Regions from separate parts of the Clostridium sp. JNZ X4-2 genome, predicted to be linked through region 2. Evidence: riboswitches for the same ligand, from Rfam matches in the RefSeq annotation. Region 2 holds a riboswitch; the other holds the start of a gene.
The links. Region 2 has a riboswitch for cyclic di-AMP ahead of ACYUJ6_RS02520 (cell wall hydrolase). Riboswitches for the same ligand answer to the same signal wherever they lie in the genome.

Region 1 (10,962 bases), 350 kb from region 2:
ACGATGCCTCCTCATCGTAAATTTTCACCCTTTCCTTTCCTTGAAGTACTCTTAATGCTCCCTGTACTAAAGCCAGCATTTCAAGTTCCCCCGGGATTATTTCAACAGGAGCAATAAAACCTACCATTTTTTTTATAACATCTGTAAGAATCTTGCTATAAGCCATTCCTCCAGTCAGTATTACCGCATCAGCCTTTCCACTGAGTTCTACAGACATGGCCCCTATTTCCTTAGCAATCTGATATGCCATTGCCTGAAGTATAAATTTTGCTTTTTTATCTCCATTTTCAATTCTATCAGCTACTTTTTTACCATCATTTGTCCCTAAGTACGCTACAAGTCCCCCTCCGCCTACAATCTTTTTTCTCAGTTCCTCATAAGTGTAATTCCCACTAAAAGCTAATTCTATTAAATCTCCGCAGGGCAAAGTTCCTGTTCTCTCCGGTGAAAAAGGCCCTTCTTCATTTGCATTATTTGTATCAATTATTCTGCCATTTTCAATGGGTGATACAGAAATTCCACCGCCTATATGAGCAACTACAAAGGAACTGCTGTTAAAATCCTTATTGTATTTATCACATATTTTTCTACAAACAGCCTTGGTATTTAATGCATGAACAAGAGATCTTCTTGCAATCTTAGGCATACCAGATATTCTCGCAATATCATCTATTTCATCTACTGCTACCGGATCCACTATGAATGCCTGTACCCCAGCTTTCTTGGCTATTATATTTGCAATGATTCCACCTAAGTTGGAGGCATGTTGTGCCTGATAACCTATCTTTAAATCCTCCAGCATTTTTTGTGTAACCCTATAAGTTCCACCAGGCATGGATCTTAACAATCCCCCCCTGCCCACTACGGCAGATAAGCTGCTTAGTGCTATGTTATTGGATTTAAGCCAGTTTAATACAACTTCCGTACGCATTTCTTTTTGAGCATATATGCTCTGAAAACCTTTTATTTTATTCACATCATGCAATATATTATCTGAAATTCTACATTCTTCATTTTCAAATAATGCTATTTTCGTTGACGTAGATCCAGGATTAATTGCCAGTATAATATTATCCATATAAAATACCTCCATAAAATATATTTCCCGATAATCATATTTTACCAAATATATTTTAAAAAGAAAGCCTTTAACAATATTAATTATAAGGGCCTGTAATTTTTAATTATGTTTTCTGCTGTTTTTAAACCGTCTACTGCCGCAGATATTATACCTCCTGCATATCCTGCACCTTCTCCACAGGGATATAATCCCTCCACAGATATACTTTCCAAATTACTATTTCTCATTATTCTAACTGGTGCAGAAGTCCTGGTTTCAATACCTGTTATTATCCCATCACCTTCTGCATATCCTCCTATTTTCTTTTCAAAGTGGACAAATCCCTCCTGCAATGCACTGACCACTTCTGCAGGAAGACACTGCCTTAAATCCCTAAATTCACATCCCGGCATATAAGTGGGTCTTACTTTTCCAAATGCAGTGGATACTCTTTCTCTTAAAAAATCCCTAATCAATTGTACTGGAGCAGTATAATTTCCTCCACCCAGCTTATATGCCAGCCTTTCATAATATCTTTGAAATTCCATACCCTTTAAAGGGGAATTACCTTGAAAATCCCTTTCTGCCACAGTTACCACTACGGCAGAATTTGCATTGTCCAGATCCCTGTTATAATAACTCATTCCATTAGTCACAAGTGCCCTTTCCTCTGAGGCTGCTGCTACAACTTTTCCTCCGGGACACATACAAAAGCTGTAGATTCCTCTTCCACTTTTACTTTTATGTGTAAGCTTATAGTCTGCAGGTCCTAGTTTAGGATGTCCTGCAAATTTTCCATATTGGTTCACATCTATCATATGTTGTGAATGTTCCACCCTGACCCCTATTGCAAAAGCCTTAGATTCCATGAATACTTCTCTTCTAGAAAGCATTTCATAGGTATCCCTGGAACTGTGCCCTATAGCCAGTATTAAATTATCACAGTGTATTTCACTTCCATTTACAATTACCGCTTTTAGCCTTTTATTTTCTATTACCAAATCCTCCAGTTTACTTTTAAATAATATTTCTCCACCTGATTCTAATATTTTATTTCTTATATTCCTAACTACAAGTTTCAAGTTATCCGTTCCTATATGAGGCTTGCCATCATATGTAATTTCATCTGGAGCACCATATTTTGAAAATGTATCTAAAATAAAATCGCACCTTTTATCCTTTATCCTAGTGGTTAATTTCCCGTCGGAAAAGGTTCCTGCACCGCCTTCTCCAAATTGTACATTGGACTCCAAATCCAACTTTCCAGTATTCCAAAATTGATTTACAGTTTTTGTCCTGTCTTCAATTCTTTCTCCTCTTTCTATTATGATGGGTCTGTATCCTCTTTCTGCCAGGAAAAGTCCTGCAAACATACCTGCAGGACCCATGCCAACAACTACAGGTCTGGAACTCATCTTCTTTTTTCCCGGAACTGCCGCCTCTTCTTCTGCAATTTTTTCTTCTATTTTTACATCTTTGTCACTTAACTTCAATGCCATTTTTTTTTCTCCACGACAGCTCACTTCTACAGAACAGTTAAATCTTATATTGTTTTTTCTTCTAGCGTCTATAGATTTCCTCAGTATTCTAAATCTTTCAATGTCGCCTTCACTTATCCTAAGTTTTTTGGCAGCTTTATTTTTTAATTCTGCACAGTCTTCATCTATATTTATAATCAAATTATTTATCCTAATTGCCATTTTGATCCTCCGCTGTTTTCTGCCTTATATCTACATTTATATTCTGTGGGCTTTGTGATACTAATGATATGCCTTGAGGCAGGGATACAACCACATTAGCTGACTGAACTCCCTCAGACATTGAACTGGTATCTACAAAGCATACTATACTATCCGCATTTAAATTATTTACAATACTGTCAGATCCTGAAACTACTATTGACACACTGCTGCTGCTCAATTTCGCCGTATAACTGTTATTTAAATTTCTAATCTGTACATTAAGATTTAACTGTTTTTGAGATTCACTATCAGTTTTAACTGTACCGGAACTTATTTTTAATTGTACTATCCCATTACTATTTATTAATTTTACTCCCTTTGGAACTATTAATTTCGCCTGGGCATTGCCTGCATCTCCCATTTTACTTAGCTCAATAGGTTCCGTGTCTATTCCACTTATATTCTTTATTACACTTTCATCCCCTGATATGTCTATCTTGTCTGGCACTGCAGTTATTGAACTAGTTATAGCCTCACCTGCAGAATTGCCTTGAATTTTAATATTCACCGGAACAGTTTTTATTTTTCCAACAGGCACTTTAATCTTAACACCAGCAGGATTTATTTTAACATTTTTTATTATATTCCCGGATACATCCTGAGGCTGAAGTGACACTGTTGTATTTATATCATTCTGAGCATATCTTACATCATATACGGCTGCAGCATATCTTACTTCATTTACCATATCCTGAGAACCGCTTATTTCTGCCTTTTCCACCTTCAAGACTGGATCCAGGGCATAATATCCCGCCTTGGGTTTTCCTATTATAGTTACCCTTATAGGTACACTTTTTTTCTTCAATTCATCAAGTTGTATCTTTATCCACAAGTTCTCGTTATTTTCTATGCTTATATTATCAGGACTCTTTTTTACAGTCACCGGTATATTGTTTTCCCCTTTTTTCATGACATAAGAACTTAAATCCGAGTTCAGCTTAAAATCACTTGGCTTTACCGAGTATACATCAGAAGCATTTCCCTTTATAAGAAGAGATATATTAAATTGATCGCTGCCTACCTGAACAAGTTTTGATTGAGCAAGTACATCTTTATTGACTATAGTTACAGGCACCACAATCTTTCTCTCTGTTATAGGATTTTGAACATTAAATATATATAACCATAAAATGAATGCTGCAATTACACAACATACCTTTATTAAGATTTGGCTTTTTTTATTTTTTCCTTCCACTCAATCACCCTCTCTCTCCATGTAGACTTTTTTTGGGATCTTTTTTTCATTATAGTAACAAGGATCTTTTTTAGTCTATCCTTAGTGTAATTTCTTATAAGTTTTCCATTTACAGCAAAGGAAATAGTCCCCGTTTCTTCCGAGACTACTACAATTAAGGCATCGGAATTTTCTGATATTCCAATTGCAGCTCTATGCCTTGTACCCAACTTTTTATTTAAATCATTGTTGTTCGTAAGAGGTAAAAAACAACCTGCTGACACTATTCTGTCATTCCTTATTATAGTTGCCCCATCATGCAGCGGCGTATTTACTACAAATATATTTTCTAAAAGGGCAGCTGATACTATGGCGTCTACTTTAGTACCCGTATTTATTATATCTCCAAGCCCTGTAATCTGTTCAATTACAATAAGAGCTCCTGTTTTACTTTTAGATAAATTATCTACGGAATTTACAATTTCAGTTACCACCTTTTCCATTACTTCTTCATCCTGTAATATGTGTTTATCATTAAAGGCAGTTCTCCCCAGATGCTCAAGCGCCCGACGAATTTCAGGCTGAAATATAATAACAAAAGAGAGAACACCTATAGTTAAGGTCTTGGTAAGTATCCAATTAAGCATTACCAAGTGAAAAAAACTGCTTATTGGTATAAGAAATATTATAAGTATAATTCCCTTTAAAAGCTGCTCAGCTCTGGTTTCTTTTATAAGCATATATCCTTTGTAAAGTATATACGACACCACTAATATATCCATAACAGATGATATGCTTATATTTCTCACTGAATTAACCATCATTTGCAATAATTCCACCCGTTTCACCGTCCTATAAAAAGTATCTACTAATAATTATACACTATTTAACATTGTTTATATCAGTACTTTAAATGATTTTAAAAAATTTTAATAGAATGTATTTTATTTTGTTAAATGGGTACAATATCATTGACCTAAGTTTTACTAAAAACACGGGGAAACCAGTAACATTGGGGTGAATCGTATTTATACGTAGGTTATGCCTTTACCGAACCCGTCAGCTAACCCCGTCGGTAATAAGGAGATGATTCAATTTGAAAAAAATTATTTATTTTATTATTTTCTTTTTGATGCTATTTATACCTTCTCAAAATGTAAGTTCACACACTCTTAACAGCACCAATTCCACTTTGTTTAATGAACAGGAAGAGGTTGTTCAGGTATTTAACTACTCTAACCAAAAAATATACATAACACAAAATGACGTAGATTTAATGGCCAAAGTAGTTTATGCTGAAAGTAATTGTGAACCCTTTGAAGGTAAGGTGGCAGTAGCTTCTGTAATATTGAACAGATTGCAATATCCTGAATTCCCAAAAACAGTAAAAGGAGTAGTAACACAAAGAGGAGCTTTTTCCTGTGTGAAAAATGGAGTTATAGATGTAACTCCAAATGAGGAAAGCTATAGCGCAGTTCTTCAAGCATTAAAAGGAGTAGATCCCACAGGTAAGTCTATTTTCTTCTATAACCCGAGAATAGCCACTTCCCAATGGATGAAAAATATAGATAAAAAAAATGTTAAATCTATAGGAAACCATGTGTTTTTTGTAGTCAACTAAAAAAGGGCTGTTGCACTAAAAAGATTAGTGCAACAGCCTCTTTTTAATTAACTTGTTGTTTGTCAAGGTATAAAACAGCATTTAATGCAGCTACCTGTCCCTGACCTGCAGCCTTCATATACTGATATGGCTTTCCAACACAATCTCCTGCTGCAAAGCATCCCGGTATATTGGTATTCATATTTACATCAACCTTTACATGATTATCCTCCATTACAATTCCCGGTACCAGTTGAGCCGGTGAGATACTGTCCTTTAATACAAATACTCCATCTGTACTTATTTCTCCATGCTTTAAAATAACCTTTTCAACTTTTTCTTTTCCGTATATTTCAAGGATACTATCTTTTACTACCTCTACATTTTTATTCAAATCCAGCTCATCTCTGTACATAGGTATATAATATACCTTTTCAGCCAATTCATTTACATAATTAGCTTCTCTTTCAGCTTCTTTATTGTATCCTATGATAGCAACAGCTTTTCCCTTATACAAAGGGGCATCACAGGTGGCGCAATATCCTACTCCCTTGCCCAAAAGTTCCTCTTCACCTTTCAGAGCTTTAGTATACTCAATACCCGTGGCTAATACAATGGTTTTTGCTTCATACATCTTTTCATTCACCATAAGTCCAAAATATTCACCCATAGCATATATTTCATTTATTTTCTCAAAAGTTATATTTATACCCATGGATTTTATATGATTTTCAAATCTTCCCTTTAGCTGCAATCCTGTTATATCTGGCAGGCCAAGATAATTATTGATTTTGGGAGCCCTTACTAATTTAGCACTAAGCTCTGTTTTTCCGAATACAAGGATGCTTTTATTTCTTATCCTGGCATTGATTGCTGCGGAAAGTCCTGCCGGTCCACTTCCTACTATGGCAATATCATATCTGGAATTCACTTGAATCCACCTCCTAATTTATTTTCATATATAACAATATAATTAAAATGACAAATTAACAAAGTCAATTTGTCATTTTAATATACTTTAATTCCCAATAACTGTTCGCAATTAAATATGTTTTTCCAAAACATCCTTTATAGTATCCTTTGGTCTAAATCCAATAAATTTATCTACCATATTTCCATCTTTAAATACCATAACAGTTGGGATACTTGCAATCTTAAACTGTGCTGCTGTAACCGGATTTTCATCTACATTCAGCTTGAAGAATTTTGCCTTTCCCTGTAATTCATCTGAAACCTCTTCTATTACAGGGGATAACATTTTACAAGGTCCGCACCAAGAAGCCCAAAAATCAACAACTACAGGAGTAGATGAGCTTTCAATTGAATTAGAAAAATCTGAATCCTTTATTTCTTCTACCATTACTTTCCCTCCTTAATAATTTTTAAGGGTATTTCCCTTAATTATATTTTATCTGATGATTAGTCACTGTAATATTCCTGCTTTTAATGCTGAAAATAGCAGTGCTACATCTTTAGATAACAATTTTATTATTTGTCTAGCAGCTACTTTTTAGTCTTTAAAATTTAGCTGTTTATTATACTATTTATTATAGAATTGTTATAAATGGATACAGGATATTTATTTACTAGCTTTTCAGCATAATTTTTAGATGTGCTCACATCCATACCCTTATATATAATAGCAAGCCTGTATAAAACCGTTTCTTCATAATTTCCATCAGAAAAATTTTCATCATATTGAGAATAATATTTTGCGGCACTTTTCAAATCTCCTGACAAATCAATAGAATTTGCGAGAAAATAAATTATATGGGGATATAAATCGCTTTTAGAACCAAATTCATAGGCTTTATTAAAATAAGAAATAGCATTACTATAATCACCACTATTTAAATATTTACTGCCTAAATTATAGAAATACAAACATCCTTCTCCATATAAGACTTGTGAAGCCCTTGATAAAACTTCCCCATCATATGAATTCAACTTTTTATCCTTCCATTTATTAACCTGCAGATACATAGAATCATAATCTTTATTTTGTATGTACTTTTTCATATCCTTTTCATTAAAGACATCCTTATTATTATCCAAATTACCATTATTTTTATGCTTTACTACTTTTACCGCCTGGTTCTTATTAACAAAATCATTTTTATGATTTATGATCCCCTTATAAACTCCAATTATTAATGCTATGGCAAATATTACAGCTAGAGAAACAAATGTGGCTCTTTTTACATTCGACCCTTTCTTTATTACATTTACATCTTTAAGAAATCTCATATTTTTTTTGGCTTTGGCATTATGTAAATCCACTTCAAAAACATTATTTATCTTTTCCAATGCCTTATTATAATTACCCTTCTTTATATAGCACAAGGCACTATAATTATTTACTTCAATATAATTAAAATCACTTTCAGCACATCTTTCCAGCAATACCAATGCTTCATTTATCTTCAATTCTCTGATTAATGTCAAAGCTTCCTTATATAAATTAAATCTTACATCATCTTTTTTTGACCCTTCAAGATACTTTTCGGCCACCTCATCATTATTAACTTCATGGTTCATATTCCAAAGTTCTCGTGCACCCTGTAAATTGCCTTTTAAATATAGTAAAAGACCCTTCAAGTTAATAGCCGCTCTGTTCTTTATATTTATAGATATGCTTTCATCACATAACTCCATTGATTTTTTTATATATCCGTCATTATATTTATTTAGAGCTTTATTATATATTTTTTGAGATCTATTCATTTATTTCATATACCACTTTCCCATCAGAATTTTTCACTTCTATTTTACCATTTAAATTTGTATTAAAAGAGTGGATAATCCAATCCTCCACATGAGATTTATTGTACATATCATCATCATATACATCTACTTTCAAGTTTATGTCATTTTCATTTTTTTGTGCAGACATTATTTGCTGCTTCTTACTTGGTGTCTTTATCAAAAGTGCAGCTTCATCCTTATTGACATTTAACATATACAAGTCCCCTCCCTTTGCTACTGTACCCTGAGAGCCTCCTATAACCACCAGTATATTTTCATTGTCAACCCATTCTAAATATTTGGGAGATATTTCAGTATTGTTTTCAATTTCAAAACTATATACCTTTTGTCCACTTTTTACTATTATCCTTCCCTGTCCTTCTTCTAAAGCTTCACTGCCTTTTCCCTCTATACAAGCACTATAGGTTCCATCTTCAGAACTTTTCCATGGAGTACTAAAGCTTACCTGAGTATCACTGGTTAATTCTTTTTTTAAGAAGCTTAATCCTCCTGAATCCTTAGCTGCGGGCACATGTTTTTCTGCACTATCTTTTGGATTTTCAACTTTTCCTTTTTTATTACTTGTACTATTAGAGCTTATCTTCTTAGTATCAGTGGAATTATACTGAGAACTGTTTTTTGTAGAATCAGAACTTTCCTTATTGCTGGAACACGCCGTAATACCTAAAGCTAGGATAACCCATACCATGCATACTAAAAAATAGCTGATTTTTTTACTTTTCATATAAAGTTCCTCCTTATACAAAGCAATTTATCATGTGCCAAATTATGTAAATGTGGAAGCTCGTAACTTTACTGGGTATTTAATTAAATTATACCATAATAAATATACACTAAAAACTACCGATATAGTAAATCTACCAGTAGTTTTTAATATAATTTCTCAATGTTAATTTTTCATTATGATTTGCTTTGCTTTCAATATGGAGGAGGCACTCATTGAAAATTCATCCAATCCATACTCCACCAGAATAGGAATGGAATTTTCATCTCCTGCCATTTCGCCGCACATTGCACACAATTTCCCATTCTTATGGGCAGCATCTATAGTATTTTTTATAAGTTTTAATATAGCAGGATGCATTGGATTGTATAAATATGATACTTTTTCATTCATCCTGTCCGCTGCAAGTGTGTACTGTATTAAATCATTGGTTCCTATACTAAAGAAATCTACATGTTTAGCCAGTTCTTCAGCCTCCAGTGCAGCTGCTGGTATTTCCACCATGATTCCAGTTTCCAAATTTTTGTTAAACTTCTTTTCCTCTTTTTCGAGCTCATTCATACACTGCTTTAATACTTTCTTGGCCTGTAAAAATTCCTCTACAGAACTTATCATTGGAAACATTATTTTTAAATTTCCAAAGACAGATGCCCTGAGCATTGCTCTTAACTGAGGTTTGAATATATCATCCCGATGAAGGCAAAGTCTTATAGCTCTATATCCCAGGAAAGGATTCATTTCCTCTGGCAGAGGCAGATAGGATAACTTTTTATCTCCACCTATATCCAATGTCCTTATAACAACAGGTTTCCCTCCCATTTTCTCCACTACATTCCTATAGGCCTGAAACTGCTCTTCTTCTCCCGGCATATCTTCTCTATCCATATACAAGAATTCAGTTCTGAAAAGTCCTATACCCTGAGCACCATTTTTCAAGACTTGTTCCACATCCTGAGGTTTTCCTATATTGGCAAAGACCTCCACCCTTTTTCCTGACTTCGTAGTAGTTTCTACATTTATTAGTTCTTTAAGTTTTTCCATTTCCTCATTATATGCTTTTATTTTAATTTCATATTGCTTTATGGTACTCTCATCCGGGTTTATTATGACCATTCCTTCAATTCCATCCACAATTATAAAATCCCCATCTTTAACAGACTCTGTTATGTCATTGGTTCCAACTACTGCCGGTATTTCAAGAGTTCTAGCCATAATAGCACTATGTGAAGTCCTGCCGCCAATATCTGTAACAAAAGCTGCTACCTTGTTCTTATCCAATTGTGCAGTATCTGACGGTGTCAAGTCATGGGCCACTATTACCACTTTATCATCTTCAATTTTGTCTAAGAAAGATCCCTGCCCCGTAAGATTAGAAAATATTCTATTCCCAACATCTTTTACATCAGCACCTCTCTCTCTCATATATTCATCTTCCATATTATCAAAAATCTTTACATAAGAATCTACTATATCATGAAGGGCTGCTTCTGCATTTATATGTTCTGTTTTTATCTTTACTTTTACAGCACCTGCAAATTCCTCATCATCTAAAAGCATAATGTGGCTTTCAAAGACCTCTGCTTTATCTTTTCCTATTTCTTTTTCAGATCTTCTCTTTATTTTCTGAAGCTGTTTCTTGGATAAATCCAAAGCCTCCTGAAATCTTTTTTCTTCTTCTTGTATATCTTCTATACACCTTTTTTCCACACTTACCTTGCCTTCCCTTTTCATGAGTACATTACCTATTGCATAACCCTTAGAAGCCGATATACCTTTTTTCATTTGTTTCCCTCCTAAGATCATTTTATTTTATTAGGTCTTGAAATTCCCTAGAGTTCTTTACCGGATCAAAATCCTTTTCCTCTCCAGCTATACTCTTAATATCCGGAGACATAT
Region 2 (10,962 bases):
TGTATATATTTATTTCTAATATTTTTAATAGTGCTTGTAATTAATATATTGACGCCGAATTTTACTAGAAAGGAAATTGTATTTGGTTCCAGAATACCTGAAGATAAAATAAATAGTGTTGAAATAAGACAGATAAAAAGACAGTTTATAAGAAATAATTTAGTAATAGGAATTCCATTTATATTATTATTTAGTTTATTAAATTATGAATTTTTAAATGTAGGTATGATTTTATTTACTGTTTTTACCTTTGTTTTTGTGAATTTTTTAATATATATGATATCCAATAGAGCTGTTAAAAATCTTAAACTACAGTACTCATGGTTTAAAGATAAAAAGCAGGCGTTAGTAATAGACACTGATTACTCCAGAGATAAAGGTAAAACTTTGATATCAGCTTGGTTCTTCTTGATTCCTATATTTATAATTGTGATAAATATAATTTTAGGATATGTAAATTATGCACCTTTACCCCATAAAGTATCCACTCACTGGGATTTATCAGGAAATGTGAATGGCTATCAGATTAAATCAAAATTTTTGATCTGGGAAATGCCTCTTATTCAAATGGCATCTACTGCAGTGTTTTTTATAATATACAAGACAATAGGTTGGTCAAAACAGCAGATAGAAATTTCAAACCCTGAAATTTCTGTAAAAAAGGACAGAAGGTTCAGAAGAATATGGTCAATATACATGGTGATTTTTGCTGTGATAATAAATGTTATCTTTACTATGGGAACCATTCAGATATTTAGAATAGTTAAAATGTCTACCACATTTTTTAATATTGTAATGATAGTTTTTGTAATTTTTACAATTTTAATTACTTTAGTATTGTCCATAAGAATCGGACAGGGAGGCAGCAATATAAAAATGGAGAAGGACAGTTTTCAAAGAGAGGAATCTGGGTTTACAAATAAAGATGATGATGATTTCTGGAAACTGGCAAACACTATATATTATAATCCTGAGGATCCCTCCATATTTGTAGAAAAGAGATTTGGTGTAGGCTGGACAGTAAATGCGGGAAGGCCAGCGGGAATGGCAATATATATAGGTATTATTGTATTTACAATGGTAATTATAGGTATTGCGGTTTTTGCTCAAAGCTGAGAATTGTGAGCTGAAGTTTATCTAGGAGTTTATAGTGAATAATAAATTGTAAATGAAAGTTTCCGGCAGCATCTGAAAATCAACCAAAACTATTAATTCATGACTATAAGCTCCTAATTTTGATTAATCCGTAGCTTGTCCATTGTTAACTGTGAATTGTGCATTGAGAGTTGAGTATAGATGTCAATTATGAACTGTTAATTGCAGCCTGTGTATTTGAGCTGCCAACTGTCAATTGTACATCGCAAATTCTTGTGTTAAAATATTTTTATAGCTTCAAATATCAGCTGTGATATTTGGGCTTTAACATCTGAACTTTGTTATTTGAACTTTAAATATAAGGGGGGAAATTCTGTGATATCTGATAAAATGAAAGAATATGTGTCTAAGAGTTCTGTAATAAGGGCCATGTTTGAGGAAGGGAAGAGGCTGTCTTCGATTTATGGGGAGGAAAATGTATTTGATTTTAGTCTTGGCAATCCCAATGTAAAACCACCCGAATCCATAAAAAAAGCTGTAGCTGAAATATTAAGTGAGGAGCCTCCTAATCTGGTCCATGGATATATGAACAATTCTGGTTATGAAGATGTGAGGGCTGAAATTGCAGAACATATCAACAAAAAATACAATTTGAAATTAACTGAAAATAATTTGATAATGACCTGTGGTGCAGCAGGCGGATTGAATATTATTTTAAAAACCCTTTTAAATCCAGGAGATGAGGTTATTACCTTTTCACCGTTTTTCGGCGAATATGAGAACTATGTAAAAAATTTTGACGGAAAACTTGTAATTGTGCCTTCAGATACGGAAACCTTTGAACCTGATCTAAATAAGCTGGAGGACGAAATAAATTCCAATACTAAAGCTGTAATAATAAATTCACCCAATAATCCCACAGGAGTGGTTTATTCAGAAAAGCTTATTAAAGACTTGTCTGAAGTTTTAAACAGAAAACAACAGCAATTAGGCACCAGCATATATCTGATTTCTGACGAACCCTACAGGGAAATAGCATATGATGGGGTAAAAGTGCCTTATATATTGAATTACTATAGAAATTCATTTGTTGGATATTCTTACAGCAAATCACTTTCTCTTCCCGGAGAGAGAATAGGATATGTAGTATGTAATGGTGATGCAGATGATTTCAACGACATAATGCAGTCTTTAAATGTGGCAAATAGAATTTTGGGATTTGTAAATGCACCTTCACTGTTTCAAAGGGTAATTGCAAAATGTCTGGATTCGGAAGTGAACGTAAATATATACAGGAAAAACAGGGATCTTCTATATAATCACCTTGTTGAAATAGGATTTTCCTGTGTTAAACCTGAAGGGGCATTTTATCTGTTTCCTAAATCACTGATACCGGATGATGCTCTATTTGCAAAAGAAGCAAAGAAATTCAATCTGCTTATAGTTCCAGGCTCTTCTTTCAAGTGTCCAGGCTATTTCAGGCTTTCCTACTGTATTTCATATGACAAAATAAAAAAATCCCTGGATAGTTTCGATAAATTGGCTAAAGAGTACTTGTAAAAAATTGTTAAGGGGTCAGACCCCCTGACAATAAATGTCAGGGGGTCTGACCCCTATCCAAAAAAAGGAGATAATTATTGTGAGTAAACAGGATCAGATTTGTGCTTTTATAAATTGCAATATAATAGATGGTAAGTTTGAAAATGAATTGATAAAAAATGGCGTTATATTAGTGGAAAATTCAGATGAAAACGGCAAAATAAAATGCCTGGGAAATAAAGATGAGGTGAGCATACCTGAAAATTGCAGGATAGTTGACCTGAAAGGCAAATATGTACTTCCGGGGCTTATAAATGCTCATGCCCACCTTTTTGGAAACGGAAATCCTTTTGCAGAGGAGGGGGTGAAGAGAACTCCGGATGAAAATTTGGAATTTATGAAATCAGCTCTTGGAAAACACCTTCTTAAACAGGGAATGAAAAAAAATGCCATGGATGCACTTCATGCAGGAGTGACTACTTTTAGAAGTGTTGGAGATCCTTTTTACTATGACCTGGAAGTAAGGGATGAAATAAAAAGTTCCAGGGAAATTGGACCGGATATGCTTTGTGCAGGTCCCATGATATGCATAACAGGCGGGCATGGATATAAATTTGTGTCTGAGGCCAGTGATTCACCCTGGGAAGGAAGAAAAAAAGTAAGAACTCATATTTATAATGGAACAGATTTGATAAAAATAGCCAGCACGGGAGGAGTTACCGATTCCAAGAAAATAGGAGAAGCAGGAAGGGTGCAGATGACCTATGATGAAATTGCAGCCATATGTGATGAGGCTCATAGGGCAGGCTTACTTGTAGCAAGCCACTGTCAGAGCACCAGAGGACTTAAAGAAGCTCTCAGAGCAGGGGTTGATACTATAGAACACGGCGCTTCCATGGATGATGAAATAATACAGCTTTTTAAACACAATCCTAAATCCTTGAGAGGATACAGTGCTCTCATACCTACCTTTGCAGCTGCAGTTTATGTGTCGGAAATCAGCACGGAATACACTAAATTGGATAATGTGCAGCTTACCAATGGCAGAATTATAAGGGATGAAATGACGGAAGGATTTAAAACAGCCGTTAAAGAAGGAATAAGAGTTGGCCTCGGTACTGATGCAGCCATGCCTTTTGTAACCCACTACGGCACTTGGAGGGAATTGCACCTTCAAGTAAAATATGCTGGAGTTTCAAATGCACAGGCCATATCTTTTGCCACTAAATCAAATTCTGAAATTCTGGGAATTGACAGTGAAGTGGGCACATTGGAACCTGGAAAATTTGCAGATTTTATTGTCCTGGAGGGCAATCCCGCTGAAAATTTGAATTACCTTGAAAATCCAGCTATGGTAGTGAAAAGAGGAAATATTATAGAAAATACCCGAGACTGCATTATACCTGAAGTGGAAAAATTTATAAAGGATATTTAAAATAAGGGTCTGATCCTCTGACAGAAAATGTCAGGGGGTCAGACCCTTAGCTTGTCCAGCTTGTTTTCTTAATAATAGGTAAATACCATTTTTCCGTCTCTTAAAGCAATTGGTTTTGACCACAGCCATTTGTTTGTGGTACTGTCATCAAAATAGTAAAGTGCACCTTTTGTGGGATCGCAGCCGTGAAGTGCATCATAGGCCGCATTTCTTGATTCCTGGGTAGCAGGCTTGTTTATCCATCCGTTTTTCACTGGAGTGAACTGGTAGTATCCGCCTGATTTTTCGTATATCACATCTTTTATAGTGGATGGAAATCTTGAGTCATGGACTCTGTTTAAAACTACGGCAGCCACAGCAGCTTTAGCCCTGTAGGACTCACTTTCGGCTTCTGAATTTACCAGCCTTGAAAGCAGATCCAGGTCACTTTCACTGTAGGGCATTATAGCAGGAGAAGCTGCACTGATGCCTTTAAATACAGAACCTGCAGGTATATTCAGTACCTGGCCTGGGTAAATATGCTTGTCCACGTTAGAATTAGCAGCAGTTAATGCATCAACAGATATATTGAATTTTTTTGCTATCAGGAAAAGTGAGTCATTAGCTTGTACACTATAAGTTTTTGAAGTCACATTTAAAATTTCATTTGGATATATTTCAATTCCGCTTAAATTGTTATCCCGTATTAGTGTATCTGCACTGCTTTTAAATAACACACCTATTTTAAATAGAGAATCACCAGGTTTTACTTTGTAATTTGCTGCGTGAACCTGGGTAAAAGATATGGTACAAAGAGATGCTGCAAAAAACAGTGTACTGATTTTTCTGAAATTCATATTATGTTATCCCCCTTAATTTTGCCTGCGAGGTTAGTTGACGGGTTCGGGATTGGGATACCCCTACTTTTTGGCAAAAAGATTCACCCCTGAATATTATCCCCCGTATTTCATCACTGAAATTTAGGCTTGTCTTGGTTGTCATTTTAACAGTATTTCCAGAAAATATCCATATGGAATTGCTGGGATCCATGGCAGGTGTAACCATAAATCCCGCTATATTGTTAAGCTGGAACCTTAAAGTTTGAACTTACCCAGTGTTTTTGCAATATTCTGTGCCAGCATTGCCAGGCTTTGGGATGAATCAGCTATACCTGTGGAGGCCTTGGTAACTTCTTCAATACTGCTTAGTATTTCCTCGGAGCCGGCAGCAGATTCTTCTGCGGTGGAAGCTGTATTTTCAATGGCTGAACTTATATCCACCATCATTTCCTTCATTCGTTTTGAAGAACTATCAATGTGTTCTGACATGGTGTTCATAAAATCAGCATCCTTTTCATAATAAACTCCGGTTTCCATGAGAAGCTTATAATTGGGCTGTACACTATTTGATATATAATCCAGAATTTCATTGCTGCTGGAAGATAAATTTTTAAAAGCTGCTTCTACAGAAAGTACCATCCTGTTTATGCCTTCTACGGTATTGGAGGATTGTTCCGCCAGTTTTCTTATTTCCTCCGCCACTACTGAAAATCCCTTTCCTGCCTCCCCTGCCCTGGCAGATTCAATAGCTGCATTTAGTGCAAGCAAGTTGGTCTGCTCTGCTATACTTCCGATAGTTTCCGACATTACCTTAACCTGTGAAACTGCGTTCCCGTCCTTTATAGCTTGTATAATTTTATTCCTTTTCTCATTGTATAGGGAATCTCCCTCTTTTATATTTTGTAAGGCTTTTTCTTTTATATTTTTGGCGCGCTCTTTTATTTCTGAAGAGGTGTTGGTTGTTTTACCTGCATCATTCAGAAGGTTTTTCACATTTTGTGCTATTTCCTGGGAAGATGTGGTGATTTTCTGTGTAACGCTGCTTAAATTTTGAGCTCCTTCTGCAATATGTCCTGTGGATTCATTTACAGAATTCATCATGGAGGATATTTCTTCAGTGGATGCAGACAGTTCTTCACTGGAGGCGCTCATTTCTTCTATACTGACATTTATTTCACCGATTAGATTTTTTATATTATTTTTTGCCTGATTTGAATTTGTGGCAATATCTCCTATTTCATCTTTGCTTGTGGCTTTCAGGGAATGGCTCAGGTCGCCCTTGCTTATCAAGTCTGTAAAATGAAGTATTTTATTTATTCTTTTTATAATACCATCAGTGATTTTCTTGCCTAAAACTATGGCTGCAATTATTCCAAGTATTGTTATGATGATTATTGTGTAAAAAGAAGATTTGAATATCTTGTTATTATTGACATATTGAGTTTCAGCTTTTTTATTTGTAATTTTAATCAGCTGTTCAGCACTTTCAGTAAGCTTGTCCCTGTAAGAAGCAGCTTCTTTATTTAAAGTCATGGCATCATCATATTTTCCAACTGACATGAGATTTATTATATTATTGCATATTTTGAGCCAGTCAGCCCTTCGCCTGTTTAATTCAGTTAATTGGGTATTTTCCTCTGTAGTTAAATTTGAATTTTCATATGTATTGATTATACTGCTGTTTTGATTTTGTAATTTTTTCATGGCATCAATTGTTTTTTGAGTATTGTTTTTATCTCTGCTTTCAACTAAATTTATTATTTCCAGACGAAGCTTCATGGAGTTGGCATCGAAGGTGTTCAGGTTTTCTACAGTGATTAGATTATTGTTATGCAATTCACTGGAACCTTTGTTTATTTTGTCCAGGCTCACTATTCCAACAGCACCTACTATAATTATGAACAAAGATGTTGTCAGGAATCCCACCAGAAGCTTTCTTCCTATTTTCAGATTTACAAACCATTTCATATGATTATCCTCCTCTTATCAAATCAATTGTAATTGCAAATGAAGGAAAAGTGCTATTCCCTAATAATAATTTACGCTTACAATATTAATAATAATATCCTGTTATCACAAATTTATCACAAATTACTAAAATTTTTTAATTCAAATAAATATAAAATGTCGAATTATATAATATAAAGTAACATAATCTTATAGCTGCAATATTATGTATTAAGCAGGTTTAGCCTGTCCATTATAGATTGGACCTTTGTTTTTGTATTACATAAAAACAAAGGAGGTGTTATTTTGAAAAATCGATGTATCCGTTCCAGAAAAATTCCAGTAAGCTTGAAGCACTGCAGATATCTGGGGGCGGGTCATAGTGGACAAGTATATCTCATGCCAAATGGAAGGGTGTTAAAAATATTTAACAATTCGCAAAGCTGCAGAAATGAATTTTATATACTGAAGACAGTAGAAAAAAGCGGGTATTTTCCAAAAGCCTATGAATTGGGAAGATATTATATTATAAGAGAATATGTAGGCGGCATGAATGTAGGGGATTATCTGAAAAAATATGGATTAAAGAGGGAATTTGTTATAAAGGTGGTAGATTTGATTGATGCCATGAAGATGATGGGATTTAAGAAATTGGAAATCAGATTCCCCCACTTGTTTGTTCAGGAGGATGGATCCCTTATGCTGATAGATCCTAGAAAAAGTTATGAAGAAAATATACCTTATCCAAAGTCCTTTTTAAGGGCATTAAAAAAAATGGGACTTCTGGAGCAGTTCATGCAGGTACTGGCTGAGGAAAGGCCTGATATGGATTGGGGTGAATATATGGAAACAAAAAAGCAGTCAAGATAGATTAAGCTTTGTATGGTATTGGAAATGATAAATGATAGATTTTCGGCCAGCAGCTGAAAACCTATCATTTTTTGATCTTTATCCTCCAAATTGTTCATTTCGGATTAAAAAAGACTTTTTAATGTTGAAATATTTAGACAAAAATACTAATATACTTGTAAGTAATAAAATTATGAGGTGAGGGTGTAAATATGAAAGTAATTTTTATTGTACCGGCAGCAGACATAAGGAGAAATGCCATATATAGATTTGGGGATAAAATTTATGGACATACCAATTCTATTGTGGGACCTTTGATACTGGGGGGAATATTGAAAAATGCAGGGCATGATGCAGAAGTATATGAGGAGATGTATACAGATCTGGATTTTGATAAATTTGAAGATGCAGATTTAATAATGATTTATACCATGACTTCTTCTTCCGCAAGAGCCTATCATATTGCAGACTACTTTAGAAAGGTAAAACACAAAAAAGTGGTGATAGGAGGCATACATGCTTCCAGTGTGCCCGAGGAGGCCCTGCAGCATGCAGATCAGATTGTGGTGGGAGAAGGGGAAAAAGTAATTGTGGACGTAGTCAATGGAAATATTAAGGATAAAATTGTTTATTCAAAATGTGTAGAGAATTTAGATGAGATACCTTTTCCGGATTACAGCATTTTAAAAACTCCCTGCAAGGCTGCAAATGTCATAACCTCCAGGGGATGTCCTTTTAGCTGCTCATTTTGTACTACATCCAGAATGTTTCATCCTTACAGGAAGAGAACTCCTGAAAATGTCATAGAAGAATTGAAGATGTATAAAAGCCAGGGTTTTAAATATGTAAATTTTGAAGATGACAATTTTACCGCAGACAAAGATAGGGCCAAGGAGATACTCAGGAAGATGATTTCAAATAATCTGGTATTCAAAGAAACATTTTTCTTCGGGCGAACAGATATGGCAAAAGATGAAGAACTGCTTCAGCTGCTTCATGATGCACATTTGAACAGGGTACTCATCGGAATTGAATCCCTGAACCAAAAATCTCTGGACAGCATAAATAAAAAACAAAAAATTACTGATATTGAAGAATGCGGCACAATTCTTGCAAAATATAAAATAAAATTGATAGCAAGTCTGGTATTGGGTTTGGATGATGACAGCATGGAAGATATAGAAAGAGGAGAGAAATTCTGTGAAAAAATAAATGCCTATCAATTTCAACCCTCCATTTTAACTCCTTTCCCTAAAACACCTGTTTATAATCAATATAAAAGAGAAAATCGTATATTTAACAATGATTGGCAGTATTATGATATGATGGTTGTAAATTTCAAGCCTAAAAACATGTCACCCTATGAACTGCAAAGTGAATTTTTTAAAGTGGCAAAATTGTTCTACACCTTTAAATCCTCCTTTAGTATGTTCAAAATTTTCGGATTCGCAGCCTGGATTAGAAGAATTGGATTATGGGCTGCAGTGAAATTCGGGGAAGCTTTTTTCAAGAAAAAATCAAATAAAAGGGATGGAAATATATATAACAAAATAAAAGAAGCATCCATTTAAGAGCTTTTTGTCTCCAGAAAAATATTTTTCTGCAAAAGGGTTTATAGTTAATTAAATTTCTGTAAACCCTTTTTTATTTTTCAAGAGAATATATGTCGGAAAATTCTATGTTTATTTTTTCTACATTGGTTTTGAATAATTCATTGTTTTCAGCGGTATTTTCCTCAACCAGTTCTGCAGGCAGCTCTACGAAAAATTTGCTTCCTTTTCCCTCTGTACTTGTAACACTTATTTTACCATGATGCAGATCCACCAGGGATTTCACCAGATACAGTCCTATGCCGCTTCCTTCACAATCTCTTGAAAGAGAACGGTTTGCCTGACCAAAGCGCTCGAATATAAGCCCCAGCTTGTCTTTTGGAATACCCTTGCCGTCATCTTCTACGGTAATCAATACGGTTTTGTCCCTGTCTTCTACATTTACGTATATGTGCCCTTTGGAGTCCGTATATTTAAAAGCATTGGACAGCAGATTTAATATTATACGCTCCAGTTTGCTGTGATCAAAAGCCATGATTTTTTCTTCTGTATCTGTGTCAAATATCAGTTCTATATCCTTGCTGTTTATATAGGAAGCTACGGATTGGGTGATATCTTCAACCACACTTACTATATTGTCATTTTGCCTGGTTATTTTAATAGCACCTGAATCCAGTCTGGTTATGTCCAGCAGATTGTTTATCAGCCTTATTAACCTGAGGCAGTTCTGCTCCATGGTCCTTAAGTAAAATTTGCATTTATCCATATTTTCATCAGAACATTTATTCAAATATATGCTCATGGTTTGAATAGCCACATATATCACATTGATGGGAGTCTTCAGCTCATGGGACATATTTACGAAAAAGTCTGTTATCAGGGTGTTGAATTCTCTGGTTTCATTCAGCAGTTTTAAGTTTTTTTCTGCAGTGCTTTTTAAGTTTTCCATCTGTTTTTCAGGTGCCAGATCCAGTAGTAAGGTCATTACTGCAGCTCTGCCGTTGTAGACGAAAAATGAAGAAGTATTTCTTACAGATATGATATTGCCCCGGCAGTCCAGTATATTTTCTTCCGTAATTATTTTGGACAGCTTTTTATTTATAATATCGGCATATTTTTTCCTGGAATTCATTATACATTCCCTGGAATAGTATGTACACAATAATTTATCATTCAGCTCCAGGGGGTTTGCATACCCTAAAAGTCTTGCAGCACTTTCATTTGCATATACTATTTTACCTCCTTCATGGACTATGATGGAATTTATGGAGTTTTCAAAAAGCATGTCAAAACATACCTTGTTTTTCAGCAGGGAGGATTCCATATCCTCTCTTTTTACATTTTGTTCCCTCAATTTATGACTGAGCAGATTGAGCCTGGAGTCCTTGCTTTTATTGTTTTCAGCTTCTATGTCCACGTAATATCCCAGCACCCAGGATATGAATATGAATATTCCCACCAGTGTCAGATCCCTTTGAAAATAAATATTTATGCCGTTGACAGTGGGGGCATACAGTAAATCCGCTGTAAGTACGAAAAAGGAGCAGAAAAGTGAAGTTATAATTCCGTATTTGGAGCCGTATTGTATTACAGAGGACAGTATCAAAAGCAAAAACAGGTATTTGTATTCACTTTCATAGGAAGTGGATATATATATGGGTATGGAAATAATCAGGGTGAAAAATAAAGTTTCCATAAGCCAGGATTTTTTAAATACATTTGAGGAACG

Region 1: linked by a shared signal. The riboswitch ahead of ACYUJ6_RS00900 (cell wall hydrolase) and the one ahead of ACYUJ6_RS02520 (cell wall hydrolase) in region 2 are both predicted to bind cyclic di-AMP.

What each region holds. Positions count from the first base shown of each region.
Region 1 covers NZ_CM142685.1:140,912-151,873, reverse strand. The annotation lists gene buk (butyrate kinase) at 1-1,078, opposite strand, end outside; gene ACYUJ6_RS00915 (NAD(P)/FAD-dependent oxidoreductase) at 1,162-2,760, opposite strand; gene ACYUJ6_RS00910 (CdaR family protein) at 2,750-3,997, opposite strand; gene cdaA (diadenylate cyclase CdaA) at 3,964-4,815, opposite strand; cyclic di-AMP (ydaO/yuaA leader) riboswitch at 4,940-5,069, shown strand; gene ACYUJ6_RS00900 (cell wall hydrolase) at 5,073-5,597, shown strand; gene ACYUJ6_RS00895 (NAD(P)/FAD-dependent oxidoreductase) at 5,641-6,507, opposite strand; gene trxA (thioredoxin) at 6,619-6,936, opposite strand; gene ACYUJ6_RS00885 (tetratricopeptide repeat protein) at 7,101-8,300, opposite strand; gene ACYUJ6_RS00880 (DUF4652 domain-containing protein) at 8,293-9,066, opposite strand; gene ptsP (phosphoenolpyruvate--protein phosphotransferase) at 9,232-10,848, opposite strand; gene ACYUJ6_RS00870 (tetratricopeptide repeat protein) at 10,871-10,962, opposite strand, start outside.
Region 2 covers NZ_CM142685.1:493,960-504,921, forward strand. The annotation lists gene ACYUJ6_RS02505 (DUF1648 domain-containing protein) at 1-1,116, shown strand, start outside; gene ACYUJ6_RS02510 (pyridoxal phosphate-dependent aminotransferase) at 1,471-2,655, shown strand; gene ACYUJ6_RS02515 (amidohydrolase family protein) at 2,735-4,069, shown strand; gene ACYUJ6_RS02520 (cell wall hydrolase) at 4,138-4,905, opposite strand; cyclic di-AMP (ydaO/yuaA leader) riboswitch at 4,913-5,045, opposite strand; gene ACYUJ6_RS02525 (methyl-accepting chemotaxis protein) at 5,143-6,855, opposite strand; gene ACYUJ6_RS02530 (protein kinase) at 7,141-7,704, shown strand; gene ACYUJ6_RS02535 (B12-binding domain-containing radical SAM protein) at 7,896-9,254, shown strand; gene ACYUJ6_RS02540 (PAS domain-containing sensor histidine kinase) at 9,328-10,962, opposite strand, start outside.